4 regions of the Rhodococcus sp. 27YEA15 genome follow, and region 3 is predicted to be linked to each of the others. Evidence: riboswitches for the same ligand, from Rfam matches in the RefSeq annotation. Region 3 holds a riboswitch; each other region holds the start of a gene.
The links. Region 3 has a riboswitch for S-adenosylmethionine ahead of ABH922_RS18045 (putative leader peptide). Riboswitches for the same ligand answer to the same signal wherever they lie in the genome.
Positions count from the first base shown of each region.

Region 1: linked by a shared signal. The riboswitch ahead of ABH922_RS27180 (LLM class flavin-dependent oxidoreductase) and the one ahead of ABH922_RS18045 (putative leader peptide) in region 3 are both predicted to bind S-adenosylmethionine.
Region 2: linked by a shared signal. The riboswitch ahead of ABH922_RS05300 (LLM class flavin-dependent oxidoreductase) and the one ahead of ABH922_RS18045 (putative leader peptide) in region 3 are both predicted to bind S-adenosylmethionine.
Region 4: linked by a shared signal. The riboswitch ahead of ABH922_RS02230 (LLM class flavin-dependent oxidoreductase) and the one ahead of ABH922_RS18045 (putative leader peptide) in region 3 are both predicted to bind S-adenosylmethionine.

Region 1 is NZ_JBMHHW010000002.1:461,687-468,859, reverse strand. Features, by position in the region: gene ABH922_RS27200 (sensor histidine kinase) at 1-384, opposite strand, end outside; gene ABH922_RS27195 (response regulator transcription factor) at 384-1,076, opposite strand; gene ABH922_RS27190 (DM13 domain-containing protein) at 1,224-1,676, shown strand; partial or broken gene ABH922_RS27185 (DoxX family membrane protein) at 1,676-2,101, shown strand; SAM riboswitch class IV at 2,608-2,720, shown strand; gene ABH922_RS27180 (LLM class flavin-dependent oxidoreductase) at 2,775-3,860, shown strand; gene ABH922_RS27175 (NtaA/DmoA family FMN-dependent monooxygenase) at 3,885-5,252, shown strand; gene ABH922_RS27170 (MFS transporter) at 5,330-6,790, opposite strand; gene ABH922_RS27165 (ArsR/SmtB family transcription factor) at 6,885-7,173, opposite strand, start outside.
Region 2 is NZ_JBMHHW010000001.1:1,133,674-1,140,846, reverse strand. Features, by position in the region: gene ABH922_RS05310 (stealth family protein) at 1-53, shown strand, start outside; gene ABH922_RS05305 (NtaA/DmoA family FMN-dependent monooxygenase) at 107-1,474, opposite strand; gene ABH922_RS05300 (LLM class flavin-dependent oxidoreductase) at 1,492-2,718, opposite strand; SAM riboswitch class IV at 2,804-2,919, opposite strand; gene ABH922_RS05295 (phosphodiesterase) at 2,997-3,902, opposite strand; gene ABH922_RS05290 (TerD family protein) at 4,232-4,807, shown strand; gene ABH922_RS05285 (plasmid pRiA4b ORF-3 family protein) at 4,889-6,382, opposite strand; rRNA gene rrf (5S ribosomal RNA) at 6,468-6,584, opposite strand; rRNA gene ABH922_RS05275 (23S ribosomal RNA) at 6,756-7,173, opposite strand, start outside.
Region 3 is NZ_JBMHHW010000001.1:3,870,869-3,878,041, reverse strand. Features, by position in the region: gene ABH922_RS18060 (ABC transporter substrate-binding protein) at 1-649, shown strand, start outside; gene ABH922_RS18055 (FAD-dependent oxidoreductase) at 660-1,769, shown strand; gene ABH922_RS18050 (GNAT family N-acetyltransferase) at 1,838-2,338, shown strand; SAM riboswitch class I at 2,450-2,544, shown strand; gene ABH922_RS18045 (putative leader peptide) at 2,555-2,644, shown strand; gene ABH922_RS18040 (ABC transporter substrate-binding protein) at 2,780-4,420, shown strand; gene ABH922_RS18035 (ABC transporter permease) at 4,422-5,405, shown strand; gene ABH922_RS18030 (ABC transporter permease) at 5,398-6,288, shown strand; gene ABH922_RS18025 (dipeptide ABC transporter ATP-binding protein) at 6,285-7,173, shown strand, end outside.
Region 4 is NZ_JBMHHW010000001.1:472,341-479,513, reverse strand. Features, by position in the region: gene ABH922_RS02245 (lipase family protein) at 1-333, shown strand, start outside; gene ABH922_RS02240 (MFS transporter) at 345-1,712, opposite strand; gene ABH922_RS02235 (NtaA/DmoA family FMN-dependent monooxygenase) at 1,781-3,175, opposite strand; gene ABH922_RS02230 (LLM class flavin-dependent oxidoreductase) at 3,205-4,284, opposite strand; SAM riboswitch class I at 4,289-4,382, opposite strand; gene ABH922_RS02225 (hypothetical protein) at 4,539-4,760, opposite strand; gene ABH922_RS02220 (hypothetical protein) at 5,843-6,067, opposite strand; tRNA gene ABH922_RS02215 (tRNA-Phe) at 6,366-6,442, opposite strand; tRNA gene ABH922_RS02210 (tRNA-Asp) at 6,515-6,588, opposite strand; tRNA gene ABH922_RS02205 (tRNA-Glu) at 6,743-6,815, opposite strand; gene ABH922_RS02200 (TetR family transcriptional regulator) at 6,931-7,173, opposite strand, start outside.

The DNA.
Region 1 (7,173 bases), on a different contig from region 3:
TTCGTTGAACTCGCGCCAACCAGGGTTTTGCGGGTCGAGCACATCGCCGTCCGCGATCTGTCGGGTGGAGCGGATCAAACTCGAAATCGACCGTTTCGCAACACGGGTGGTGATCAGCCATGCAGCACCCACACTCATCAGCGTCGAGACGGCCATCACCCAGCCGAGCACCACCAGATCATGAGCGGAGAAGAACATTTCGATCAGTACCATGATCGTCGAGCAGGCTATCGACAGCACCGCAGCCGCAACAACGACAACGAATTGAGACGCTATCGAACCATGCCTGTTGATGCGCAACACAATCCACGCCACGGCAGTGATCACCGCGGTACACGTCACCGTCGTTCCGACGATCAGCAACAAATCATGCACGGCCGGCATCAGGAATCAGCACCTGTACCGAACTGGTAACCCGCGCCCCACACTGTGACCAGGTGGCACGGAAACCGCGGATCTTCCTCGATCTTCTCGCGCAGCCGCCGGACATGCACAGTCACCGTCGACGCATCTCCAAACCCCCATCCCCACACTTCACGCAGTAATTCCTCACGGCCGACCACACGACCGGCATTGCGGATCAAGTACACGAGGAGCTCGAACTCTCGTGTGGTCAAGGAGATCTCGTCGCCTTTCGTCCATACCCGCCGACGCGTGAGATCGACTCTGAACTGATCTGCCTCGATGATCGTCTGCACTCCCCCTGCACTCCGGCGACGCAAGAGTGCCTGCGCCCGAAGCTGAAGCTCGCGCATGGAGAACGGCTTACCGAGATAGTCGTCGGCACCACGTTCGAGCCCCTCGATACGCTCGTCGACCGCGGACAGCGCAGTCAGCATCATGATCGGCACGTCCGAGTAGCTGCGCACTTCACGGCATACGTCGTCTCCACTGCGACCCGGGAGCATCCGATCGACGATCATGAGATCCGGTATTTGCGCACGAGCAGCGTTGCCTGCACTGATTCCGTCGCCGTACTCCGTCACTTCCATGCCGGCGGCACGCAGGTACTCCCCCACGACCGATCTGACCGTCGGGTCGTCCTCCACAAGCATCACACGAGGTACAGAATTCACGACTCGACAATAGCGTCGACCCGACGGTATCCCCCGATTCTTACAGTCTCGACATAGTCCATTACGGGCTTGTCATATCCGAATGCATGCCGAGCTCGCGGTGATTGAGTGGGTGGGCAAGATTTCCTCAGGAAAGGACTCCACACCGTGCGTACCAAAGTCGGCATCGCCATCGCATCACTGTCATTGACGCTCGTGCTGGGCGCATGCAGCAGCCAGAACGACACCCCGGCAGCGGGTTCGAGCACCACCGTCGCCGATACTTCGGCGGCAGCGGCAATGACCCGAGGAACATCACACGAACTCTCCGGCACCTTCGCCGGCCTGAACGACAAGAAGGTCACCGGCGTCGCGAACGTAACCGGCAACACACTCACCCTCTCCGGCTTCTCGTCGGATGAAGGACCTGACCTCCACCTCTACCTCACCAACGGCACCGACGAGGCTGCCGTATCCGTGGGAGTCGAACTCGGAAGCGTCGCTTTCGCGAACGCATCCCAGACCTTCACCCTCAACGGTGCGAACGCATCGACCTTCACCGACCTCGTCGTTCACTGCGACAAGGCCAAGGCCGTGTTCGGCGCGGCAAGCCTTTCCTGATGGGGCGCAACCGGTTCTCTGCTCTCGTCGCACCGGTGTTTGCCGGTGCGACGAGAGTCGCCCTCGGCGCACTGTGGCTGCACGAGGGCCTTGTCAAGTATCGGGCTCATTTCGGCCGTGCCGACATTCTTCTCGTCGTCGACAGCACGTCGACGAACACTCGTGTCCCAGATCTCTACAAGATCTTCACCACCGACGTCCTGGGAACAATGCCCGGACCGTTCGGAATCGTCGTTCCGGCGGTGGAAACCGGTCTGGGAATCGCACTCGTCGTCGGGGTGTTCACGCGGGCGACTGCAACAATCTCGGCACTGGCTTTGTGCACGTACTGGCTCGCCGATCAGTTGACCGGGCAGTATCCGACGATGACGGCGCTGTCCGTCCTGGTGATTCTGTGGCCGATACCGTCTTCCACATTGTCGCTGCCGACCCTGCTCGGGAGGCGGCGGAGGGCGCCATACAGCGGATCTGCGTGCAGTCGTCGACGAGCAGAATCTCGACGACACGGCTTAGAGCGATCGGGGTGGCATCGGAGGCGCCCGAACGTGCGAGGCCGGGGACCTGTAGCCGATCCTGCCGGTACGCCTCGAGAATCGGCAGCGCGCACAGAGGCAGTATCAAGCAGCCACCCCTATCCGTGCCTCCATACCTGCGGTGACGAGTGAAACGGGGCGGAGGGATTTGCAGGAACAGCATGAAGCCGATCCGGGCCTGCGCGGTGGCGCCGGTGCGGGTAACAGGTCGTCGGGCCGGGGTGATCAGCCTGATGGTGTTTCCACGCAGGCAGCAACGACGGCAGATTCGGCGCGGTATCGAGTTTTCGAATCTGCCGGATCGAAACACTGGGCATTGACCTCGCTACCAGATATACAAGTTTGGCGTTGGGGCGCAGAGGTTTTCGGTACGAACTACGCATGTTAGATTGAGCTGCGGTCATGAGTACCAGCGTCAAGCCCTGGCTTGCTGGTCGGCAACCCTCCTGCGCGGTGGGGTGCTCCAGGTGACGACCGGGCGGGATCAGAGCAGATTCCGCAAGCGCGCAGGGGTGAGGACTGGAGCCCCGGTGTGCGTCCGCACTCATCCGAAAGGTCTTTGATCGTGGTTGGTTCGCCTGATTTTCTACACCTGGCAATCGAGATAGACGGCGCGGGAAGTCATCCCGCTGCGTGGCGGGCGTGGGGACACCCGCCCGAGCAGTTGCTCTCGCCCCGCATTCTTCGATCGACCACAGCAGCCGCGGAGAAAGCCGGGATCTCACTCGTCACCTTCGCCGACACGGTGGTACCGGAAAGCGCGCCGTATCCGGTGGGCAGATTGGATGCCGGGACCCGCGCCGCGTACCTCGCCTCGACAACCGACCGAATCGGACTCGCGCCGACGGTACAGACACTGACCACCGAGCCTTTCCACGTCGCCACCCAACTCGCCGGCCTCGATCACGCGTCGAGAGGACGCGCCGCCTGGGTGGTTGGCGCGGACAACTCCGCCGACGCCAACGATGCCGTCGGTTTCGCGGCCCGGAGCACCGAAGCCGCACGAGCCGAGGTCCGAGACGTCGTGGACCTCGCCCGTCGACTGTGGGATTCGTGGGAAGACGACGCCGTCATTCGTGATGCCGCAACCGGCCGCTACCTCGACCCCGACAAAGTCCACCATGTCCGATTTTCCGGCGAGTTCTTCGACGTCGTCGGCCCGCTGATCACCCCACGACCCCCGCAGGGACAGATCGTGGTCGTGGGTGACGCGGATCTGGGTGTGTCGGATCTTCTCGACATCACGCTGGTCTCCGGCCGCGACGAGACCGCGATCGCCGAAGGCGCTGCCCGACACGACGGATTGACCTTCGCCGAGATCGAGATCGTTCTCGACGACTCCGGCCAGGCGGCACAGTCCCGCCTCACCGCACTCGACGACCACGCGACGTGGCACGACAGTGGGCGGTTCCGTTTCGTCGGTTCCGCACCGGAATTCGTCGACTTGCTACGGTCCCTGACGGGCACCGTCGACGGTGTCCGGATCCATCCCGCCGTCGCCACCACCGATCTGGGCGTTCTGTACCAGAGCGTCGTTCCCGCACTGCAGGAGCTGTCCCTACACCGTGCGCCGCAGGTCGGCGCGACCCTACGCGAGACGCTGGGGTTGCCGCGCCCTGTCAGCCGCTACGCATCGCCGTCGACCCGCTAGTCACATACCTCTGAGGAGTTCGCCATGACCACTCCGGACACCGGAGCGCCGTACGACGCCGAAGCGCAAGTTCACCTCGGTGTGTTCTATCCGGGAATCGGCCCGCAGACCGTGTGGGAGGATCCGAAAGCCGCGGACCAAGTTTCCGCCGACACCTTCGTGACGGTGGCCCAGACCCTCGAGCGGGGACTGTTCGACGCCTTCTTCCTCGGCGACGGCCAACGCGTTCGTGAGAACCGGGGCGCGGTGTTGGCCACCGACATCGCCGGCCGTCCCGACGCCATCACGCAACTGTCGGCACTGGCGGGTGTGACCGATCGAATCGGCTTGGTTGCCACCCAGAACACCACCTACAGTCTTCCCGTCGACCTGATCCGCCGGCTCGCGAGCCTGGACCTCCTGTCCGACGGCCGGGCGGGCTGGAACATCGTCACTACCGACAATGCCTGGACGGGCGAGAACTTTCGTCGCGGCGGCTGGCTTCCACACGAGCGCCGCTACGAACGAGCCACCGAACTCGTCGAACTGGCCAAACAGTACTGGGGCGCATGGTCTCTCGGCGACGTCGCATCGAGCGTCGACGCCGACTCGTGGTTGCCGGGCAGCACCGCCGATGTCACCCGAACATCCGACATCCTGCGCGCCCGCGCGACGCCCACAGTGCCCGGGAGCCGACAAGGACGCCCGGTCCTGTTCCAGGCCGGCGACTCCGACGGTGGCCGTGAACTTGCCGCCCGCCACGCCGATGTCGTGTTCTCGGCGAACACCGAATTCGACACCGCCGTCGCGTACGCGCGAGACCTTCGGACGCGACTCGCCACCCACGGCCGGTCTGCGGACTCTCTTCGTATCCTGCCCAGCGCCACCGTCGTCATCGGCGACACCGCTGCGGACGCCGACGAGAAGGCTCGCTGGCTCCGCGAGAGCGCCTACAATCCGCACCGCGCCATCGCCTATCTCGAACATTACTGGGGTCAAGACCTTTCGGCATACGACCCGGACGGTCCACTGCCCGACGTCGAACCCGTCGACGGCGAACTCGATCCGTCCCGAGGAACGATTCAGATCGCGGACCGCACCGGAAAACTCGACCAGATCGCGCGCTGGCGTGCACTCGCCGACGAAAAGGGACTCTCCATCCGACAGTTGGTGCTCGAGGTCGCCCCGAACTTTCGGTACGTCACCGGGACGGCAGGCGAGATCGCCGACCGCTGGGCGTACTCGGTCCGGCACCGAGTGGTCGACGGATTCAACATCAACCCGTACCACCTGACCGATTCGATCGACGACCTCGTCGACAAACTCGTCCCGGCCCTGCAGGAGAGAGGCGCGTACCGCACCGAGTACACCACCCATACCCTCCGCGAGCACCTGGGGTTGCCTGCGGTGTGAGTGATACCGGCACCGCAGAACGTGAATCGGCCCTGCATCCATCTGGGTGCAGGGCCGATTCCCGTTGACGCTCAGACCTACTCGATCACATCGGCGACCGATCGCTCGCGCCGATCCGAATCGGCGGTTCCGGTCTTCGAATCATCGGACACGCTGGATGTTTCGCTACCTTTTCGGCGCAGGCGCGTTGCGGCGAGCACCCCGAGGATCATGATGGCTGCGGCGATCATGACAGCAAAGCGGTCACCACCGGCGGAGCCACCGACGTGCGATCGAACGGTCGTGGAGACCGCAACGAGCACTGCCAGTCCAACGGCATTGCCTATGTTCAGAGCGGTGGACGCGAGGCCGTTTGCCACACCCTGTTCATGCGGGGCCACGGCAGTGCTCGCGACAATCCACATGGCGGTCCAGGTAACCCCCTGCCCTAGACCCGAAATGACCAAACCTGGTACGAGTGCCCAGTACGAAAGCGACGACGAGAAACCCAGAGCAAGCACGATGGTTCCCGGCAGTCCGAGAGCGAAACCGGCGAGCAGAGCGCGTTGTCCACCAACATGATTGAGGAGTCGTTCGCCCAACTGCGTACCGGTGGCGATTGCCACCGACGGCAGCAGAAAAGCCAGACCGGTCTGCAGCGCGGACAGCCGATGCACGTTCTGAAGCAGCACCGTGAGGAAATACGGTAGAGCGCCGAACGTGCCCATGTAGACGAAGGTCGTCATGACACCGACTGCGACGTTGCGATTGCCGAGCAGACGCAGAGGCATCAGCGGGTCGGTCGAGCGCGACTCGATGACGACGAACGAAACCGCTGCCGCAATCGAGATGGCAAGCGCAGTGATGATCGGCCACGTCCCCCATCCGTCGGCCGGACCTTGTACCAGTGCATACACGAACAACGTGGCTGCAAGGGTGACCGAGGCAGCTCCTGGCAGGTCGAACGTACGCGACTCGGACCGAGGGACATCGCGGGGTATCAGGGCGAATGCGGCCGCTGCGGCGACACCGGCCAGGACGACATTGACGAAGAACACTGCAGGCCAACCGAACCATTGGGACAGTACGCCACCGAGTAATGCACCCAACGTCAGTCCGCTGGCACCGGCGCCGCCCCATATGGCGAGAGCTCGGTTACGCACACGCCCTTCCGCGAAGAGGTTGCTGATCAGCGCCAATGTCGAGGGGAGAAGTAGTGCCCCGCCGACACCTTGAACAGCACGGGCAGCAATCAACATGAATGGCGCCGATGCGAAACCGCCGACCAGGGAACTGATTGCGTACAGCGCCAGGGCGGTCACGAATACACGTCGGCGCCCGAGGAGGTCCGCTGCTCGTCCGCCGAAGAGCAGGAAGCCTCCGGCGAAGACGGTGTACGCACTGACGACCCATTGCTGTGTCTGTCCGTCGAATCCGAGCGAGCGTCCGATGTCGGGCAGTGCGACGTACACGATGTTGATGTCGAGAGAGAAGATCAACTGAGCGAAGGCCAGGAGTGCCAACGACCAGCCCAGTCGCCTTCCTGTTGGTGCATTCATGCTGCCCCCACCGATTGAAAACTACGTTAGTACGTGAACAGTAGTCCTATTTTTGATGCGACTGCAACACGAATGGCCATGAAAAGCGGATCGTCTACGAGACCGCCGTAGGCGGGTCGGGAAGATACGCACCGATCGTGGTTTCGGCGACACTATCGGTGGCGAGAGCGGCGAGCACGGTCGGAAGGAATCCAGGAAAACGCGATTCGATGTCGTTGCGGCGCAGAGACAAGAGGTTTTCTCGACCCGAGGGTTCCTGATCGATGACACCGGCATCGCGGAGCACTCGCCAATGATGGGTCAGGGTCGACTTGGACACTCCGGTCACCAACGCACCGCAACGGTGCTGTTGGTTGTCGGCCAGTGCCGCCAGGATCGCCAGT
Region 2 (7,173 bases), 2.7 Mb from region 3:
TCACTGAATTCCTCGACGCCTACTACCCGATCCCGGCACCCTGGGAGCTCTGAAAACGCCGCTGGGGCCGCCCTTTCGGACGACCCTAGCGGATTCGATCTTGTGGTTACCGCACTGCGGCCGGTTCGCGTTCGGCCGGTACGGCGAGGCCCAGATTCTCACGCAACGTCGTACCCGTGTACTCGCTGCGCAGAACACCACGATCTTGCAGGAGCGGCACCACGTCGTCGACGAACTCGTCCAGACCGGTGGGCACGAGATGCGAGCCGATGATGAAGCCGTCCGAGCCGTCCTGTTGGACGAAGGAATCGATCTTTTCTGCCACCTGTGCAGCGGTGCCGACGATCGGTCCGCGCTCGAACTGGTCGATGACGACCTCTCGCAGAGTGAGCTTCTTGCTCTCCGCGACGGCCCGCAACTTGGCGACGGTGGCGAACCTGTCCTGGTAGATGAAGGCCTTACCCTGGATGATCGGCGGCGCTTCGGGATCGGGATCGATGTCGGGTAGTGGTCCCTCGGGATCGTAAGCCGAGAGATCACGATTCCAGATCTGTTCGAGGTGAATCCGGGCCGTCTGACCGGTGACCTGCTGATTGCGGACTTCCCGGTACTTCTCGATGGCGTCGGCCTCGGACGTCCCGATGACGAAGCTCGCCGACGGCAGGATCTTGATGTCCTCGGGTGCACGGCCCGCTGCCACGGCCCGCGCCTTGATGTCACGGTAGAAGTCCGATGCCTCGGGCAGACTGCCGTACGGCGAGAAGATCGCGTCCGCGTTCGCCGCCGCGAAATCACGGCCCTGTGGCGACACACCGGCTTGCAGCTGAACCGGCCGCCCCTGCGGGCTGCGCGGAACCGTGAATCGGCCACTGACATCGAATTGGTCGCCGTGATGCGCGAATTCACCGGCATCCGGACGTGCCAGGAATCGACCGGACTCCTTGTCGGCAACGATGTCGTCGCTGCTCCACGAGTCCCACAGCTCGCGGATCAGCGCAACGGTTTCCGCTGCGCGCTCGTAACGCTTGGCATGATCGAGGTACCCACCGCGACGGAAGTTCCCACCGGTGAAGGCATCGAAGGACGTCACGACGTTCCAGGCCGCCCGGCCGCCGGACAACTGGTCGAGCGTGGCGAATTGGCGTGCCAGTTCGAACGGTTCGTTGAAGGTCGCGTTGATGGTCCCGGCCAGACCGAGATGCTTCGTCACCGCCGCCAGTGATGCGAGGACGGTGAAGGTGTCCGGGCGTCCGATGATGTCCTGGTCGAAGATCTGGCCGGCCCGTTCACGAAGCGCCAAACCTTCGGCGAGGAAGAAGAAGTCGAACTTTCCGCGCTCGGCGGTGCGGGCGGTGTGCGCGAACGACTCGAACTCGATCTGGCTTCCCGCCTTGGGATCCCACCACGCGGTGTGGTGGTTGACCCCACCGAGGTAGGCGCCCAGAATAACCTGCTTACGCTGCTGAGAACTCATGATCTGACACTCCTCGTTCAGGCGGCCGACGTGTCGGCGGCGTAGCGGTTGGGGACCTCGGTCGAGAGGCCGAGCAGGCCGCGCAGATTGGTGTGGGGGTACTCGGTTCGGAAGGCTCCACGCTGTTGCAGCAGTGGAATCAGATCGGACGAGATCGCATCGAGATCGTCGACCGCCACTCCCGGACGCAGACGGAATCCGTCGAGCCCCAAGCCCTGCCACTCGGACAACCGATCGGCAAGCTCGGCTGCCGAGCCGGTGAAGATCACCGCATCGGAGTGGTATTCCTTGCCGGACAGCGCATTCAACCTCTCCAGCCGCGCGCGCCCGGTCTCCGTTGCCGAGTCCAGGAAGATCACGATGTCGGCGTAAACCTGAAGATCAGGGCCGCTGCGTCCGACACTGTCCTGTGCGGTGCGCACCTCGGCGAGAATCGAGGTGACCTGCCCGTCGTCGCGGGGCGTGACGAACACCAGATCAGCCGATCGAGCGGCCAGCTCGTACGGTACGCGCTGATGAGCCAACGCGGTCACCACCGGCTGCCCCTGCGGCGGCCGCGGCGTGATCGACGGGCCTCGCACGGACAGATATTCACCCTCGAAGTTGATGTAGTGCAGCTTGTCCCGATCGATGAATCGTCGTGTCTCGACGTCCCTGATCTCGGCATCGTCTTCCCAGCTGTCCCAGAGTCGGCGAACGATCTCGACCGCTTCGGCGCTCTCGTCGAACAGTTCCTTCACGAAGTCCGGGAGTGTGCCACCGTGAATCGATTCGCGCTCCTGCTCGGTCAATGCCGGGATGGAACGGCGGCCGAAATGCGCCGATTCGGATGCCGAGGCCGATACCTTGACCTGCCAGCCTGCCCGCCCGCCAGAGGTGTAGTCCAATGTCGCGATGGCTTTGGAAACGTGGAAGGGTTCGGTGTGGATGGTGGTGACAGTGGGAATGAGCCCGATGTTCTTGCTGACCGGCGCCACTCTCGCCGCCACCAGATGGGCGTCGAGGCGGGCCCGAACCTCGTCGACCACGTCGGTGAGCGGTTCGAGCGGATTCGACGGCACCGAGAGACTGTCCTCGATGGTCACGAAATCGAGCAGCGACCGTTCCGCCGTAGCCACCAGGTCGGTCCAGTACGGCGCGGAGAACAGTTCGGTCGGGCGTGAGTTCGGTTCTCGCCACGCAGCTGGGTGCCAGCCCGCACCGTCGAGCGCGACGGCGAGATGGAGGGGAAGAGAGGATGTCATCGGCATTTACTCCTGTTCGAGTACCACTCGGGAGCGCACAGTACCGGTCGTGAACGCATCGAGATCGCCGATGCTCGCGTACCGCAACTGCCGCTTGCGATGCGCGATCTCACGCATCACCAGGTGTGATTCCGGGGCACCCCATCGGCATGAAGGGTTGCCGTCCAGCTAGCCGGTCCTTGATCGCTGGAGCTCTGCACCTTCCCCGACGATAGTGCTCGGACACCGCACCGACAATCGTCCCGGTACCGCTGTGGCGGCTTCAGCGGTCCGTGACCTCACACTTTGGTGCGGCTGACAGTTTCGCTCTCGAGGATTCGAACCTCCGCGCGCGCCAAGCGACGCTCGGCTTCCGCTGCGGCCACCGGCTCGCCCACCGACGCGTACTCCCCGAGCGGAACCACCGAATGCACGATCGTCTCGTCGTAGACGTGAACGAGATTGCAGCCTTGCGCACCGTCTCGGCCACGCTGCCCGCCCACCACCACATTGAGATCCTGGGTGTAGCACGTCGACGATGCCACCGACACCGGAATTCCGGCGAACGTCGCCGACGTCGAGAAATGCAGATGACCGGCCAGAATCGCGCGTACGTCGCTGCCCCGCAGCACATCGGCCAATCGAGACTGCTCACGCAACTCTACCAACACCGCCAGGTCCTGGACACACGGCACCGGCGGGTGATGCATCGCCACGATGGTGCCGTCCCGCGCTGGAACGGTCAATTCGCTTCGTAGCCAGTCCAACTGGTGGTCACTGAGCTCACCGTAATGTTGACCGGGCACCGTCGAATCCACAGTGACGAGACGAAGACCGTCGATGTCGTAGACCCGATCGAGCGGAAGTTCGCTCGGCGCCTCACCGAGCAGTACCGACCTGAGTTGACCACGGTCGTCGTGGTTACCCATCGCCCAGATGATCTGCGTACCGAGTTCCTCGACCACCGGGTCGACAATCTCCTTGAGCGTCGCGTACGCGTCACGATCTCCCTGATCGGTCAGATCGCCGGTGAACACCAACGCATCAGGCTTGACCCCGGATGCCACGAGCCCGTCGAGGACCTGACTCAGCCGCTTCGACGCGTCCACCGCGTCGTAGAGTTCACCTTCGGCCACCAGATGTGTATCGCTCAGATGGACCAGGAAATGTTTCGGACGCGGATACTCGGCATTTCGCGCACTCATCGGTTACTCGCTTCCGCTCGTTGTTCCCCGGAACGATGTCGACGCCGACGCCTCGGTACCGCTGTCTCCGACCATCGACACTAGTCAATCGAGCACGGGTGTCGACCCGGGGTGTCTACGACCAACAGAAAGCGAACTCGGCGTAGCACTCCGATATCCGACAACACGCCCTCTTTTCGGCCGGTCCGCGACGATCCGATTCGAACGACACCGCCACGATCTCAGCTCTGCGGCAACGCACATCCCGCTCACGGTAGTGTGAATACGGAACCGACCAATCAGCACCCCGAACGAAGAGACAAACCTTCGTTCGAATGAGAGGAACCTCGATGGGCGTCACACTTGCCAAGGGCGGCAACGTATCTCTGTCCAAGGCCGCACCCAACCTGAGTAGGGTCGCAGTCGGCCTCGGCTGGGATGCACGCAGCACCAGCGGTGCCGATTTCGACCTCGATGCGAGCGCACTGATCACCGGTGCCGACCGCAGAGTCCTGTCCGACCTGCACTTCGTCTTCTACAACAACCTCCGCTCGCCCGACGGTTCCATCGAGCACACCGGCGACAATCTGACCGGCGACGGCGACGGCGACGACGAGGTCATCAACATCGACCTCTCGGCGGTACCGCCGAACGTGACCAACATCTTCTTCCCGGTCTCCATTCACGATGCCGACGCTCGTCTGCAGTCCTTCGGCCAGGTCACCAACGCCTACATTCGCGTCGTCGACCTCGTCACCAGCTCCGAGTTGGCTCGCTACGACCTCTCCGAGGACGCGTCCACCGAAACGGCCATGGTCTTCGGTGAGCTGTACCGCCACAACAGCGAGTGGAAGTTCCGCGCCGTCGGTCAGGGCTACGCGTCCGGCCTGGCCGGAATCGCCCGTGATTACGGCGTCAACATCTGATCGACCATCACAACCAGTCAAGGCTCGATCCACCCCGGATCGAGCCTTGACTGGTTTGCGCCGCCGGCTACCTCCCGGTGATCAGCGCTGCAGAACTGCGCGCGCCAGGTACTTGGCCCACGGAGCATCCGACGTAGCGCCGAACCTTCCAAGATCGACACCTGTGGCGCCGACCAATCCGAGTACTTCCGCGGTGCGGTCAGTCGGATAACTGCGTTCCCAGGTGGACCATCCGCTTTCGGAGACTTCCACCGACCGGATAGTCCTGGTTGCACCCGACACGAAGCGATGCCTGTCCGCCGGTTCCAATCCGGCGGCGACAGCCAGCAGTACGAGAAGCTCCGCAGCCCGCCTACATCCGCCCGCCGATACCGGTATACCGGCAACCATCGCACCCCACAGAGCGTCACAGTCATGTATTGCGCGAGCACCACGTTCGGTCAGCGCTACCCGTCCGTCGAACTTTCGCAGTAGTCCGAAGCCGCGTAACACCGCGAACATCGACTTCGCCTTCGGTAGATTGACGGCCCCCAATTCGGGTTCGTCGAGGTGGGAGTCGACCAGAGAATAAAAGTCGTCAGCCCTCAAACCTTTCGCGCCGACCAGCGTCAATACCGACCGCAGCCGCGCCGTTCCCGCAGTCATCACATCGGCGGGGACACCTCGCGGCACCTCGACTCCCGGCACCTCTATCTCGGCCTGGTCGAACACCTTTCGAAATCCGGGCCGGCCGGGCTCTTCCGAGGTATTCAGCCGCTCGATCAGATTGTTCAGATCGGACAGTTCGGTTCCGCGTGGTGCCGGAAGAACTCGGCCCGTGCCGGGCAGACGCTCGTTTGCCTCCCTGATCGAGAACCGGGTCGGGTCGAAGGTGGTGTCTATCCACTCCAACGTCCACTGCGCCGAACGCAGACGTGCCGATGCCAGCACACCCAACAGTTGTTCGAACTCCCCCGGGCCTGGGCAGTTCTCCGGTGGACATGCACCCGCACCCGCCACACATATCGGCAATCTGTGGACGAAGCTGTCGCTCGGCAATTCGAGAGTTATCGTATGGCGCCAGTTCGCCAATCGACCGTACAGATGGAACAGCTCGTCGCCCGGCGTCGATAGCACGTCCTCCAGCCGCACACCGGCTTCGATCACCTCGTTCGTTCCCGGAGGTAGTCGGTCGCCGGACGTTGGAAATCCGATGTACCCGCAGTCGGGCCCGTCGTGAGCTACCGACCACTTGTGAGACTGGGTGCCGGACCATCCCACGCTCTGACAGACGACCGAATGAAGATCCTCGAGGTACATATCCGAGGAGACGACGATCCGCCGCCAGATCGGCACGGCACAATCGCCGAGCTCTATCCGCAAGGTGTAACGAGCCGGCCGTCGGCGACCTTTCGATCGAGGATCTTTCGGTTCCGGTACCTCGACGACCTTTTCCCGGACGTGGTCTGGTTCCGTCGGAACGAGTCGCAGATGCGACGCACTCGGTCCACGGGAAATCACCATGTCGAGCAGCTTATTCCACCGCGGCTCTTCGAGGAACTTTTGGACAGTCCCGAGGCCGACGCGATCGAACATTATCGGAAAGGTAATCGGTGGAAAATACGAATACCAGAAATGAGTAAAGCCCCCCAACTGTGTTGGGGGGCTTTACTGAATGTGTGTTCGGCGGTGTCCTACTCTCCCACACCCTGTCGAGTGCAGTACCATCGGCGCTGAAGGGCTTAGCTTCCGGGTTCGGAATGGGACCGGGCGTTTCCCCTTCGCTATGGCCGCCGTAACTCTATGAAACTGTCACAGTGGACGATAACCGCGATCAGCGGACACCATGTTCGGATCCACCCTTGTGGCCGGCTCGGTGAGCTGGGGTGGGGGGTGGGTGCGAACATCATGTTCGGTGATCGGGTATCTGTGTTGTTTCAGATACCGCACAGTGGACGCGTAGCTTCTTTGTGGTAAGTCCTCGGCCTATTAGTACCAGTCACCTGCATGCGTTACCGCACTTCCAGTTCTGGCCTATCAACCCGGTGGTCTGCCGGGGGCCTTACCCCCTCGAGGGGGTGAGAAACCTCATCTTGGAACAGGCTTCCCGCTTAGATGCTTTCAGCGGTTATCCCTTCCGAACGTAGCTAACCAGCGGTGCTCCTGGTGGAACAACTGGCACACCAGAGGTTCGTCCGTCCCGGTCCTCTCGTACTAGGGACAGCCTTCCTCAAGTTTCTTACGCGCGCGGCGGATAGAGACCGAACTGTCTCACGACGTTCTAAACCCAGCTCGCGTGCCGCTTTAATGGGCGAACAGCCCAACCCTTGGGACCTACTCCAGCCCCAGGATGCGACGAGCCGACATCGAGGTGCCAAACCATCCCG
Region 3 (7,173 bases):
GGACGTGCTCGGGTTGAAGGTGGATCTGCAGACGGCGGACTGGGCACAGAACTTCGTTCGCGTCGATTCGGGCGAGACGGATGCGTTCATCTCCAACGTGACGGTCACCGAAGAGCGTAAGGAAAAGTACGACTTCGCCACCTACCGCCTGGACACGCTCGCGTTCGAGGCGAAGAAGGGCTCCGGAATCTCCATCAAGGAACCCAAGGACGTCGCCGGGCGCAAGATCGCGGTCGGCTCCGGAACCAATCAGGAAGCGCTGCTGGTCAAGTGGAGTGAAGACAACGTAGCGGCCGGTCTGGCACCGACCGACATCGTCTACTACCAGAACACCACCGACTACTACCTGCCGCTGCAGTCCGGCCGTATCGACGCCTACTTCGGTCCCAACCCGTCCTCGCAGTTCCACGCCAAGCAGTCCGGTGAAACCGAAGTGGTGGGCGAGTTCTCCGGTGCCGGAGACAGTCTGCAGGGTCAGATCGCAGTGTTGGTGAAGAAGGACAACGGTTTGATCCAGGCAATCAGTGACGCCATCAACCACACCATCGAGAACGGCACGTACAAGCAGGTTCTCGAACGATGGAACATCACGACCGAAGCCGTGGACAAGTCCCTGATCAACCCGCCCGGCCTCCCCAAGACCTCGTGAGCTGCCTTTCATGACTGACATCGTCGACGTAGTGGTCATCGGCGGAGGACTCGTAGGGGCCTCCGCCGCCTGGCGACTGGCCACGCGCGGGCAGCGTGTAATTCTTCTCGAACAGCACGTACCCGGACACAAGCACGGCGCGTCCTACGGCACATCACGGATCTACCGACAGGCGTACGACAACCAGTTCTACACTCGGCTGGCAGCACAGGCACTGCCGTTGTGGCGCGAGCTCGAGGATCTCACCGACACCGGTTTCCTCGAGCTCACCGGCGCGGTCGATCACGGCCTGCCCGAGGCTGTTCAGGCCAAGGCGACGGTATTGGCGGAGCTGGGCATCAAGGGCGAGATCCTCACCCCGGAGCAGGCTTGCGCCCGTTGGCCGGGTCTGAGGTTCGACACGACGGTGTTCCATCATCCTGACGCGGGCCGTCTGCACGCCGACCGTGCGGTGGCCGCACTGAAGGCGGGAGCGAGGCTGGCCGGGGCCGACGTCCGACACGAGAGCGAAGTGCAGCAGGTCGCACGAGCCTCGTACGGCGTCGACGTGGTCACCGGCAGTGGCACCACAGCCGCCAAGCACGTCGTGATAGCGGCCGGGGCCTGGACGGAGGACTTGATCGCGCGCAGTGGGCTCGGCGAGTCGATCGTCCTGCCGGAACTGCGCACGACGCAGGAACAGCCCGCGCACTTCGTGCCGCTCGACCCTGCCGTCGCCTGGCCCAGCTTCGTGCACCATCCGGGCGCCCAGCTGAATACAGCCGGAATCTACGGCCTCGGATCCGAGGACGGCGTCAAGATCGGCGAGCACGCCACCGGTCCGCAGGTCACACCGGCGACGCGCGACTACACCCCGAGCGCGGCGGGGGAGCAGCGTCTGGTGGAGTACGCGCAGGCCTGGCTACCCGGCGTCGATTCGGCGCAGGTCGAATCCCTGACCTGCCTCTACACCAACACTCCGGACAGCAACTTCGTGATCGACCGGGTGGGGGCGGTAACCGTCGCGGCCGGATTCTCCGGTCACGGCTTCAAGTTCGGTCCGGCGCTGGGAGAACTCGTCTCCGATCTGGTGAGCGGAGATGTCCTTGCCCCGGAAGTTTTTCGATTGGGGTTGCGTTGAGCCAGGATGTGGCATCGAGAGAGAGTTCCGTCGACGAACAGCGGGTACGCGAGGAGGGGTCGCTGTTCGTGGACGGACTGGGCGAGTTGCGAGTTCGTTCGGTGGCGCAGAGTGACCGGTTGGCCGCTCCGCTGATCGCCGAGCTGGCCACGGAGTACAGCGCCAGATACGGCGGGACGCGAGCGGAGATGCTTGCGGACCTCGAGACGTACCCGGCGGAGGAGTTCGCATCACCGCACGGTGCGCTACTGGTACTGACCATCGGCGACGAGCCCATCGCGGGCGGAGCCTTTCGTCAATTCGATTCCGGTACTGCCGAATTGAAGAGAATATGGACTTCGAACCGGTATCGCCGGCGTGGGTTGGGCAAGATCGTGGTCCGCGAACTGGAACGGGTGATCGCCCAGCGTGGATATCGAAAGGTGTACCTGACCACCGGGCCGCGTCAACCCGAAGCGGTGGCGTTGTATCTCGCGAGCGGATACACCCCACTCTTCGACCGAAATCTCACGCCCGACGAGATCGGTGTGCATCCCTTCGAGAAGGTAGTGGAGGCTTCGAACGGGTAGCCGGGAAGTGTGCGCCGCCGAACCGAGCGAACACCTGGAAAGTGTGACTCGAGCTGCAATTCCTACCGCCCGGGTTGACAACACCCGGGCATCGACTCGTAAACTTACGGACGACCATCCAGAGCGACCGAGAGACCTGGCTCCGTGAAGTCGCAGCAACCCCCCGAGCGATCGGGTGCGGGTGCTACCGCCAGGACCGATGGAGGAATACGGACGATGAAGGCAGTTGAGGGCGGTTTCGACACCGCGTGGTCTCGTCGACATGTCGATCTCTGCCGTACCGCAGGGTCCTTCTGTACGTACTGACCCCTGGGTCAGTTTCCCACGGCTACTCGTCACATCGGGTGAGCCTGCATTTCTCTTCTCTTCGTAGCTGATTCGTACGAGTCGACCTCTGTCGACGAATGCGTTCGTCGGCGCGCCTCACTAGGAGTTTCTTCGGTGTCCTCGTCATCTCACGGTGCTCGCTCCCGCGTCACTGTCATCGCCGGTATCGGCGCCATCTCGATTCTCGGGACCGTCCTTGCCGGATGCAGCAGCGACAGCGGTGATTCCGCAGGCGCTTCGGGTACCGCGCAGCCCGGCGGCACCTTACGATACGGACTCTCGACTGCTCCTACCTGCGCCGATCCCGGTCAGGCCGGTACCAACCAGACGGTGTACGTCACTCGTACCGTGGTGGATTCGCTGACCGATCAGAGCACCGACACCGGCGAGATCAAGCCGTGGCTGGCCAAGAGTTGGGAGATCAGCCCCGACGCGTCGAGTTTCACGTTCACCCTGCGCGACGACGTCACCTTCAGCGACGGCACCCCGCTCACCGCGGACTCGGTGAAGAAGACCTTCGACTCCGTCAAGGATCTCGGCCCCAACGCCTCGTTGGCCAAGAGCTACCTTTCCGATTACACCGGCACCGACGTGGTCGACTCGCACACCGCGAAGGTCAACTTCTCCGGACCCAATGTTCAGTTCCTGCAGGCAACTTCGACGCCGCAGCTCGGAATCCTCGCCGACTCCACCACAGCGCTTACCTCTGATCAGCGGTGCGCGGGCGCAGCCGTGGTCGCTTCCGGCCCGTTCACCTATTCGGACTGGCAGCAGGACAAGAGCGTCTCGATCAAGAAGCGCGCCGGGTACACGTGGGGTTCTGAAGTCTTCGGACACCAGGGTGAGGCCTACCTCGACGGCGTCGACTTCACCGTCGTCCCCGAATCCGGGGTCCGTGCCGGTAGCCTCGCCTCCGGTCAGCTCGACGCGGTCAGCGACGCGCTGCCGCAGGACGCGGCACAGATCGAAGGTGCGGGCGGCCGAATCCTGACGCGGCCGAACCCCGGCATCAGCTTCTTCTTCCAGCCCAACGTCAGCCGCGGTGTTCTCGCCGATCAGGCTGTGCGCCAGGCGATCATCCCGGCCATCAACCGCCAGGAACTGGTCGACACCGTTCTCGATCCGTCCTTCTTCCCCGCCACCAGCCCGTTGGCGCACACCACCCCGCTCTACAAGGACCAGTCCGACATCGTCACCTTCGACGCGGACAAGTCCGCGAAGCTGCTCGATGCTGCCGGTTGGACGAGGACCGGTGACGGAGTCCGGGAGAAGGACGGCCAGAAGCTGACCTTCTCGGTGACCTTCAGCCCGGTATTCGCCGGTAACCAGGCCATTCTCGAACTCGTCCAGCAGCAGTTGCGCAAGGTGGGCGTGGATCTGCAGCTCAACCTGGTCTCCAACGGAGAGCTGAGCGAAAAGCAGAACTCCGGTGACTACGACGCGGTCTACTACAACTCCACTCGTGCCGACGCCGACATCCTCCGCGCCACCTTCGGTCTGGACGGGCGCAACCTCAACAAGCGCGCGGCGGACCCGGAACTGGACGCGATCTTGACCAAGCAGCTCGCCACTACCGACAACACCGAGCGTGGCGCTCTGATCGACCGAGCGCAGCACCTGATCGCCGATCGTGGACTGTCCATTCCGACCATCGAGCTCTCGCAGGCCGTCGGCGCCGCGTCGAGCGTTCAGGATCTGAAGTTCGAAGCGTCTTCGCGTCTGCAGTTCTTCGACGCATGGTTGTCGGGTAAGTGACATGACTCGTTACGTACTCACCCGACTGGGACAGGCCGCGCTGGTTCTGTGGGCGGCGTTCACCATCTCGTTCGTGATCTTGTTCCTGCTGCCCAGTGACCCGGTCAGCATGGCTGCCGACGCCTCCGGTCAGGGCATTGCCGTGGACCAGGTCGCACTGGATCAGCTTCGCGCTCGGTACGGTCTGGACCAGTCGGTGTGGGTGCAGTACTGGACGTCGCTGACGCACTCGCTGCGCGGTGATTTCGGTACCTCCATCGCCACCGGACAGCCGGTGACCGATGCGATCTTCGCGGCTCTGCCGAGCACGATGACGTTGGCGCTCACCGGACTGCTGTTCTCGCTGATCTTCGGCGTGAGCATCTCGTTCTTCGCCACCTACACCCGCAAGCGCTGGCTCGCGAACCTGTTGTTCTCGCTGCCGCCGCTCGGTGTAGCGGTGCCGACTTTCTGGGTAGGACTGATTCTCCTGCAGTTCTTCTCGTTCCGGCTGCACATCTTCCCGGCGTTCGGGGACAAGGGTTTCAGCTCGGTGATCCTGCCGGCGATCACACTCGCCATACCCACCGGCGCCGTCATCGCACAGGTGTTGACGACCAGCCTGCAAGCGACACTGCGTTCGCCGCACGTCGAGACCGCGTACGCCAAGGGTGCAAGCCGCTGGCGAATCCAGACTCGCCATGCCATGAGATTGGCCAGTATTCCCGCGTTCACCATCGCAGGCGTGCTCGTCGGAAACCTGCTGGCCGGTTCGGTGGTCGTGGAGACGGTGTTCTCCCGCGCCGGTGTCGGCCGACTGACACAGACCTCGGTGATGGCTCAGGACATCCCGGTGGTGCAGGGCGTCGTCGTCTTCGCGTCGCTGGTGTTCGTGCTCGTCAACCTCGCGGTGGATCTCTTCTACCCCCTGATCGACCCGCGCATCGTCCAAACCAAGAAGTCGCAGTCCGAAAGCTCGAACGAACTGGAGCCGGCCCATGTCTGAGACGCTGATCGAACCCGTACTGGTCGATCCGACCCCCGAAGACGCCCCGGTGGTTCCGCGTCGCCGCGGGTCCAGATTCTTCGGTCTGATCCGCAAGCCCAGCATCGTGATTCCGTCGCTGATCGTCTTGTTGGCCGTCGGGTTCGCACTGTTCCCCAACTTCTTCGCCAGCGGTGATCCGCTCTCCGGAGTGCCGGCCGACAAACTGCAGGGACCGAGCCTGGCGCACTGGTTCGGTACCGACAATCTCGGGCGTGACCTCTACACCCGTTTCGTTCACGGCGCCGCGCTGTCCTTGACCGCAACCCTCGTCGCCGTGGGCATCGCTCTGGTCGTCGGATCGCTGATCGGCCTGCTGGCCGGATTCGTCGGCGGCGTCGTGGACGCGGTACTGATGCGTATCGTCGACGTTCTCCTCTCCATCCCGGCGCTGCTGCTCTCCCTGGCTCTGGTGACCGCGCTCGGCTTCGGCACCATCAACGTCGCCATCGCCGTCGGTGTGTCGATGGTCGCGAACTTCGCCCGGGTGATGCGCGCCGAGGTGATGCGGGTGCGCGGCGCGCTGTACGTCGAAGCAGCGTTCAGTTCGGGTGTGCGGTGGATCGGTGTTCTGCGTCGGCATGTCCTGCCCAACTCGTACGCACCGGTGATCGCCCTGTCCGCGGTCGAGTTCGGTCAGGCCGTACTCGCGGTGTCGGCATTGAGCTTCCTGGGCTTCGGCGCCGTTCCCCCGACGCCCGAATGGGGATCGCTGGTCTCCGAAGGCCGTAACTACCTGGCCAACGCCTGGTGGATGACCACACTTCCGGGTCTTGCGATCGTGGCCGTGGTGATCTCGGCCCATCGCATCGGCCACGAGATCGAAAAGAGTAATCGACGATGAGTACTGTCGACGGATCGCCGAGCGCTGTGAACGAGCCGTTGCTCTCCGTCACCGATCTGAAGATCGCGTACGGAGACACCCCGGCTGTGCACGGTGTCAGCTTCACGCTCGGGCGTGGGGAAGTGGTCGCGGTGGTCGGTGAGTCCGGCTCCGGAAAATCGACTACCGCGCATGCCATCCTCGGATTGCTCTCGGGCAGCGGCCGGATCACCGGCGGCACCGTCGAATTCGAAGGCGAGCGGATCGACTCGTCCTCCGATCGAGCCTGGCGCAGAATCCGTGGCGCCCGAATCGGTTTGGTGCCGCAGGATCCCACGACGTCGCTGAACCCGGTGACGCGCATCGGTGACCAGGTGGCGGAGGTACTCCGTATCCACGGACTGGCGGATCGACGTCGGGCCAAACTGGACGCCGTCGAGGTGCTCGAACGGGCAGGAATCGACCGCCCGGAGATCCGCGCGCGCCAGTACCCGCACGAGTTGTCCGGCGGTATGCGTCAGCGCGTACTGATCGGAATCGCCCTCGTCGCCAAGCCGGCTCTGATCATCGCCGACGAGCCTACGAGTGCCCTGGACGTGACAGTTCAGCGTCGTATCCTCGATCATCTGGACGAACGAATCGCCGAGTCGGGGTCAGCGGTTCTCCTGATCACCCACGACCTGGGTGTCGCGGCGGATCGTGCCGATCGCATCCTGGTCATGCAGGGCGGAAAGATAGTCGAATCCGGCCGCACCGCCGATATTCTGGGCAATCCGCAGCACGAGTACACGAAGAAGCTCCTCGGATCGGCTCCGAGCCTGTCCTCGGGGCCGGTGGAGCGACCCGTGCGCACCGACACGACCCCGCTGCTCACCCTCACCGGTATCACCAAGCGCTTCGAATTGG
Region 4 (7,173 bases), 3.4 Mb from region 3:
GACGGAAAATCGTTCAAACAGGTTATCGCCGAGGAACCTGCCCTCTCGAAGGCCCTCGACAGACAGAAGCTGGGCACCATCGCGCCTGCGAGCCCCGTGTACCTGCACACCAGTCTCAATGACGACATCGTTCCGCACTATGCGGTCGAGGACCTCAAGAACGAATGGTGCGCTCTCGGTGCGCGAGTGGAGTTCACCCGCGACAACATCACACCGCCGATTCTCACCGGTACGACGCTCAATCACGACTTCGGTGCTGTCACCGCAGCGCCCTTCGCAGTGTCGTTCCTGCTCGATCGCATCAACGGCGCACCGGTCAAGAGCGCCTGCTGATCAACGGACGGTCACCGCTCACTTCGACGGCGGTGACCGTCCGCTATTGCGCTCGCCAACGACAGAAGTAACATCACCACGCACAACGCGAGGGCCAACGCGACGGCTCGACCGAATCCGTCCGGCGACGACCCGAGACTTCCCAGATAGATACCCGACACTGCCGCCAAGCTGAGCGTGGCCGACAGGCGTTGGGAGAGTTGCAGAAATCCTGCGGCGACGCCGTTCGCGCCGGGAGGAGCGTACTCGAGGGTGAGCATTCGATTGGGTGCATCCACCAACCCACTCGCGACACCGGAGAGCACCGCGAGAACGACGAGCACGCCGATCAGATGGTCGCGGGGAACAAGATTCACCGCCAGGACGTAGCCGATCACCACCAATATCTCCGCGATGATCGCGGCAACGATCGCCGCTCGCCCGAAACGCGCCACCACCCGCCACCCCAGGGTCGACATCACCGCCATCGCAAGCGAACTGCCCGTCATGATCAAGGCAGCACTGAGCGGCTCGAACCCCAACCCGTCGATCAGATACAGACTCAACACGGCATTGACTGCGAGCACCGAGCCGAACCAGAACAACGCCACCGTAGTTCCGAGGGTGAATCCGCGCGCCGCGACCAGCGACGGTAACAGAACAGGTGTCCCGCCGCGCGCCGCGAAATGCCGCTCCCAGAACCAGAACGCCACTGCGGTGAGCACCGAAGCCAGCAGGAACGCGACCGTGCCGAGCACACCGGTTCTGTTCACCACCGGCCACAGCAGAAATCCGGTTGCCGCAGCCAGCAATGCCAACCCCACGACATCGATCGAAATACCCGAAGACGTCAGCCGATCACGACGCAGGAAAACGAAACCCAATACCAGGGTGAGCACGGCGAAAGGCACGTTGAGGACAAGCAACATCCGCCAGCCGACATCAGGGTCGACGTACCGGAGCAACAATCCACCGAGAATCGGCCCGGACACCCCCGCCAGCCCACCCGCAGTGCTGTACGCCCCGAGCGCTTTCGCTCTGGCCCGGCCCGATACCCGATCGGTGATGATGCCCAACACCTGCGAGCTGACCGTGCCCGCACCGATCCCCTGCCCCAAGCGGGCCAGGATGATCATCGACGGATCCGAGGCCAGCGCCCCCACTACACCCATCACCGCGAAAATGCTCAAGCCGAACAGAAACAGCCGCCGCCGCCCGACGACATCACCGAGTCGGCCGGCCGGAACCAACGCGAGCCCGAAGGTCAGCGAATAACTGGCAAGAATCCACTGGACTTCGGACGTGGTCGCCCCGAGTGAAGCTCGGATGACCGGAACCCCGATTCCCAGGACAGCGGAATCCAACAACGTCGTGAATCCGGCCGCGACACAGACGACTATCTCCCAGCGAACAGCCGAACCCACCTTCGTGGATTCAGCTGGCGCCGTAGCAGTACGAGACAGGACCTCTACCCTGCAGCTTCCGAAGGACCACGGCGCGTGAGCGGGTCCCGCAGACCCAGATGCCCACGAAGCGTCGACGCGGTGTACTCGGTGCGATACGCACCGCGATCCTGCAACTCGGGGACCAACCAGTCGACGATCTCGTCCAGACCGCTCGGAACAAGGTACGGCGTGATGTTGAAGCCGTCGGAAGCACCCTGACGCACCCAATGCGTCAACGTGTCCGCCACCTGCCCGGGTGTTCCCGCGAAGCCGGACCGCGTAGTGGTCTCGATGGCGACCTGACGCAGCGAGAGGTTCTTCGCCTCGGCCAGAGCCCGCCACTCGCGTGCAACTGCGACAGGATCGTTTCCGTCCCGGAATGCACCTCGTGTCCCGGATACCGGGCGCGGAACCGGATCTTCCTCGGGGAGCGGACCGTCCGGATCGCGGTCGGAGAGATCTTTGCCCCATACCAGACCGACCAACGACAACGCGGTCTGTCCGGTGTACTGACCTTCGAGAACCCAGCGAACCTTTTCTTCGACCTCGGATTCTTTCTCCGCCAACACGATCTGGGTTCCGGGAAGAATCTTGATGTCGTCCTCGGGCCGGCCGGCATTGCGCAGCCGGGCTCGGATGTCGTTCGCGAATTCGAGTGCGTCGTCGAAATCCGTCCCGTGCCGGGAGAAGATGACGTCGGCACGACTGGCAGCGAAGTCACGGCCGCTCGGGGAATCACCGGCCTGGAAGATCACCGGATGCCCCTGACGGCTACGCGGCAAGGTCGCGGTGACGTCGACGTCGAACTGCGACGTCTCACGTCGTACCGTGGCCACCGCATCCGGCCCAGCCCAGTTTTCCGCCGAACGGGACTGTGCGATCGCGTCGTCGCGCCACGAATCCCACAGTGCCCGAGCTGTGTCGATGAACTGTCCGGCACGCTCGTAGCGCAATTCGTGATCGAGAAATCCACCCCGGCGGAAGTTCTCGCCCGTCCAGGCGTTGTCCGTGGTGACCACGTTCCAGCCGGCGCGGCCGTCGGAGAGAAGATCCAGACCCGACAACCGCCGGGCGAGATCCGCCGGTTCGTTGTAGGTGGTGTTCTGAGTCGCGACCAGACCGATGTTCTCGGTGATCGCGGCCAACGCAGCCAGCTGCGCGATCGCGTCGGGCCGTCCGGCGATGTCGAGATCGAGGATCTTGCCGTCCTGTTCACGCAGGCGCAGACCTTCGCCGAGGAAGAACGCGTCGAACAGTCCACGCTCGGCCGTGAGGATCAGCCGCCGGAACGTCTCGAAGTCGATTTGCGATCCACTGGTGGGATCGGACCAGATAGTGGTGTGGTTGACGCCTTGGAAGAAGACGCCGAAGTGAACCTGCGCGTCGGGGCGTGGCGCAGCGGAGCGAGATGCAGTCATTGCCGAGATATCCTTAGCACGAAGTCAAGTCAGGAAGTGTGGGCGAATCGATTGGCCGGCCGCGCCAGGCCGAGGTTGGCCCGCAACGACGAGCCCGGCACCGGGCGACGCGTCAACCCGGACTTCGACAGCTCCGGAAGCACGAGCTTGGCCAACACCGGAAGTTCCTCGTCCAGAACCAACGGATGCAGATGCACACCGTCGACGTGCGATCCGAGCTCTCCCAACAGCGCCGCCAACCGCAGCGGATCGCCGGAGAATCCGAATCGACCGGACTCCCGCGCTTCCACATGAGAATTCAAGTCCGCCAATCGCTCTGATGCGACCGATGCCGGCGTGTCCAGGGCCACGTCCAACTCTGCTACCACCAACAGCGCACCCTCATTGCGCGCCGCCACTGCCGCAGCGGCGATGGACTCCACCGAATCTCCGGTGACGAGAACGACATCGGCCTGACGCGGATCGATCTGGCCGTAGCGACCGAACACGACGAGCTGACCCTGCGGCGGACGCGGAACGATCGCCGGACCCTTCACGGAGAACGTTTTCCCCTCGAAATCGATGTAGTGCAGCCGATCCCGATCGAGAAACCGCCCCGTGGCATAGTGCCTGACGACGGCATCGTCTTCCCACGAATCCCACAACTCACGCACCACGGTCACCGAGTCGTGCTGCTCGCGTGCCCGATCGGCGTCCGTCGTAACCGCGGGCCTCCCCCAGGTCTTTGCCGCCGCTGGATCGGCAACGGGTACCGGTAGCCAACCTCCGCGACCACGCGAGGAGTAGTCGAGTGTCGCCAACTGCGACGACGTGTGGAACGGTTCCGCATACGACGTCCCTACCACCGGAACCAAGCCGATAGTGCTCGTCACCGGCGCTACGTACGACGCCCGTGCGACGGCATCGATGCGCCCGCGTACTTCACCGGTCGGCGGCAGAATGGAATCGTCGAACGTAGCGAAAGTGAATCCTGCGTTCTCGGCAGCAGCCACCCGCAGACGAATGGTCTTGCCGGTGAGCAGTTGATCCGGGCTGTACGCGCTACGACGCCAAGCCGACGGATGTGTACCCTCGCCGTCCAGCTCGATACCAACAGCAAATACGGTCATGCGTCCTCCATCGGTCCTGGCGGTAGCACCCACACTCGAAACGAAGCGGGTTGCTGCAGCATCATCGAGCCAGGTCTCTCAGCCACTCTGGATGGTCGTTGCAATGTATGCCGCAGCCAACGAGCAAGTCAAATTGCAGTGCACGAATAACATTGGACTACAAGGACACTCAATACATTCACAGTGATCGAAACCGTTGCGCTTCGACAACCCGGGCCGGTGCCGCGACGTACTTTGGTCCGGCCGGTAACGGCCTACCGCCGAGCGGCCGTTACCGGCTCGGCGGCCTCGACCAGACGCTCCGCCCCGCTGTTCGTCTCCTTCAGTTCCGCAGCGGTGAGACCCGGATGTATGTAGGCAGCATTGTTCTTCAAGTTCAGCAGCGCGTTCAGGTGCCATTCGAATCCGCTGTCCGCGAGCTTGTGCGAGGACGACAGCTTGTGATTGCCGGTAGTGGAGGGTACGCCCAGGCACACGCGACAGATGCAAGGCCGAACCGGCGATACCCGCACCCTACATATCCATCCCCCCATACCCATCCTCGGCGGCGTTGAGCATCTCCGCCCCGAGGAGGTCAGCGGCGTCGAAGATCTACTTCGCCTCGGACATGCGACCCTCGGTAACGACGCAGTCGCGCTGTCCCGATATCAGGAACGGCCCTGTCGCCGGGCGCCTGTGCGATGAATCAGTCCCGTGTCCCCGCGACGGTCAGGCCATGCCACGTCACGTCACGTCGCGTAGAAGCGGCTCTCGACGGCAGCGCGGAACTCGTCCTCGGCGTCCCCGAGTTACGGCCGTCGTTGCCGGGCCACCCGGTGACAAGTAGGGCAGATCGCTCACCTGGCGCTCCCACTCGTCGTCGTCATCGCACTGGATCGGCAACGCCCACAAGGAATACGGGCGATATCACTGTCATGTTCCATGCCGACAAGCTCGGCGATCCGTGTGTTCGACTCGCCCTCGGATGCGAGCCCGATGATCCGAGCCCGCTGCGCGATCCCGGCCACGCACCGACCTGGACCGCATCAACGCCGTCACACGCCCCGCACAACCACAGGCGCAACTCGCATACAAAGCAAGTACCGCAGACCAACTGTCCAATTACTTGTCCCACGCCGCACCAGGCGCCTTTCGGGTCTGGTGTCGAGTTCGTGGGCGACCCTTTCGAGGCCTTCGGGACTGCGAATCGAAAGGCTCGATCCTGTCGGAAAATATTGGGGCAGTGCGTCGTTGGTGTTTTGGTTCCCCGTCGTTGCCAGGGTGAGGCTGAATCGCAGAAGTAGACCGGCATGGCCGTGTCCATGGTGAAAGCTTTATGTCCGCCATTGCGCTGCCGTGGCTCAGGTCAGCGAGCCACGCAGATGCGGCAGCGGTTGCCCGATCGCGCCGTGAGCGCCTCGCACATCGCTTCGGCTCCGAGATTGCCAAGTAGGTGTACGAGCATGACGTGGCAGGTGGCGCGTTCGACGAGTGTTCCGATGGTGGAGGTGTGGTTCTTGCCGATGATGAGGTAACCGTCCCAATGGCCGGGTACGGCTCTGTCTTCGATCTCGGCAGGTCAGTCGCTGATCATCACCACCGGGTCGCGGTACCGCGATTGCCGCTGTCGAGCCTGGCGTCGAGACTTCCGGCGGGCAGCGCCCGTGTGCAATGCTGTGCGAAGCTCACGGCGCAGCCCGCCACGACCCGGGATGCAGAGGCAAAGGTAGATCGTTTCGTCGGCCGCGTACATCTGCGGGTTGTCGGGGAAATCGCGCCGCAGGGTCCGGGCGATTTGTTCCACGCTCCACCGACTGCCGGAGCGCCGACGCTTCGTCCTTTGACAATTCACACCGACGATTCTCGCCGCTTCACTGGAGCTGTGCCGCAACGCCACGGGCTCGCAGAACTTCTCGCGTTCTGCATACAAGCGACTCGCCCCTGCACAATTTCACGGTGTGCGCGGATCGAACATCACCTGCAACTCCTGATGAAGTCAGGTGCTGCAAAAATCTCTGGAACCCGGGACAGCTTCCGGCCGAGATACCGAAAAGCCCCGTCCTCGTGTTCATGAAGAACACCGGGAACAGGGCTTGAATTAATGGTGGCCAGGGCCGGGATCGAACCGGCGACCTTCCGCTTTTCAGGCGGACGCTCGTACCAACTGAGCTACCTGGCCGGACGGCACCCGAACCGAATGCCTATCGCACTGCAATGCATTTCCCTTTCATGGGGGAAATACATCACTTTGCGACCCTGACGGGACTCGAACCCGCGACCTCCGCCGTGACAGGGCGGCGCGCTAACCAACTGCGCCACAGGGCCTTGCTTTTTCCTTGCTGTGAAACCGTACTACATCTTCGGGCTGCTCCAAAACCACTGTCCTGGCCTTGCTTTCGAGCATCTCAAAGCTTGTCGTGCGGGTCAAACCATACTACATCGTCTTGCTTGCGCAAAACCGCTTCACTTTCGCAAAGCGTACCCCCTACGGGATTCGAACCCGCGCTACCGCCTTGAAAGGGCGGCGTCCTAGGCCGCTAGACGAAGGGGGCCCGTCGGATCACTCCGAACCAGTACCCCAACGGCGTTCCGTTGGGAGCTTGGATAGCTTATGGCACAGCGCCGGAAAAACCCAAATCGCCAGCTCAGTGGGCATAAAACACGTTCTCAGTCTGCAACGAGGGGTTCGATGGTCGGCCAACCGGTCCGTCGAAACTCCTCCAGCCACTCCGGCGAAGCCATGGCGTCGAGAATGACTTCGAGTGACTCTTCGAACCACTCCGCGATGTGCCCGCTGTTCGCGATCAGATCAGCCATGTAGCGACGCCCTGCCAGGCTTGCCGCCAAGACCCGAGTGAACTTCGCCGGATCCACCCCGTCTCGAAGCAACCCTTCGCTCTGTGCCCGGGT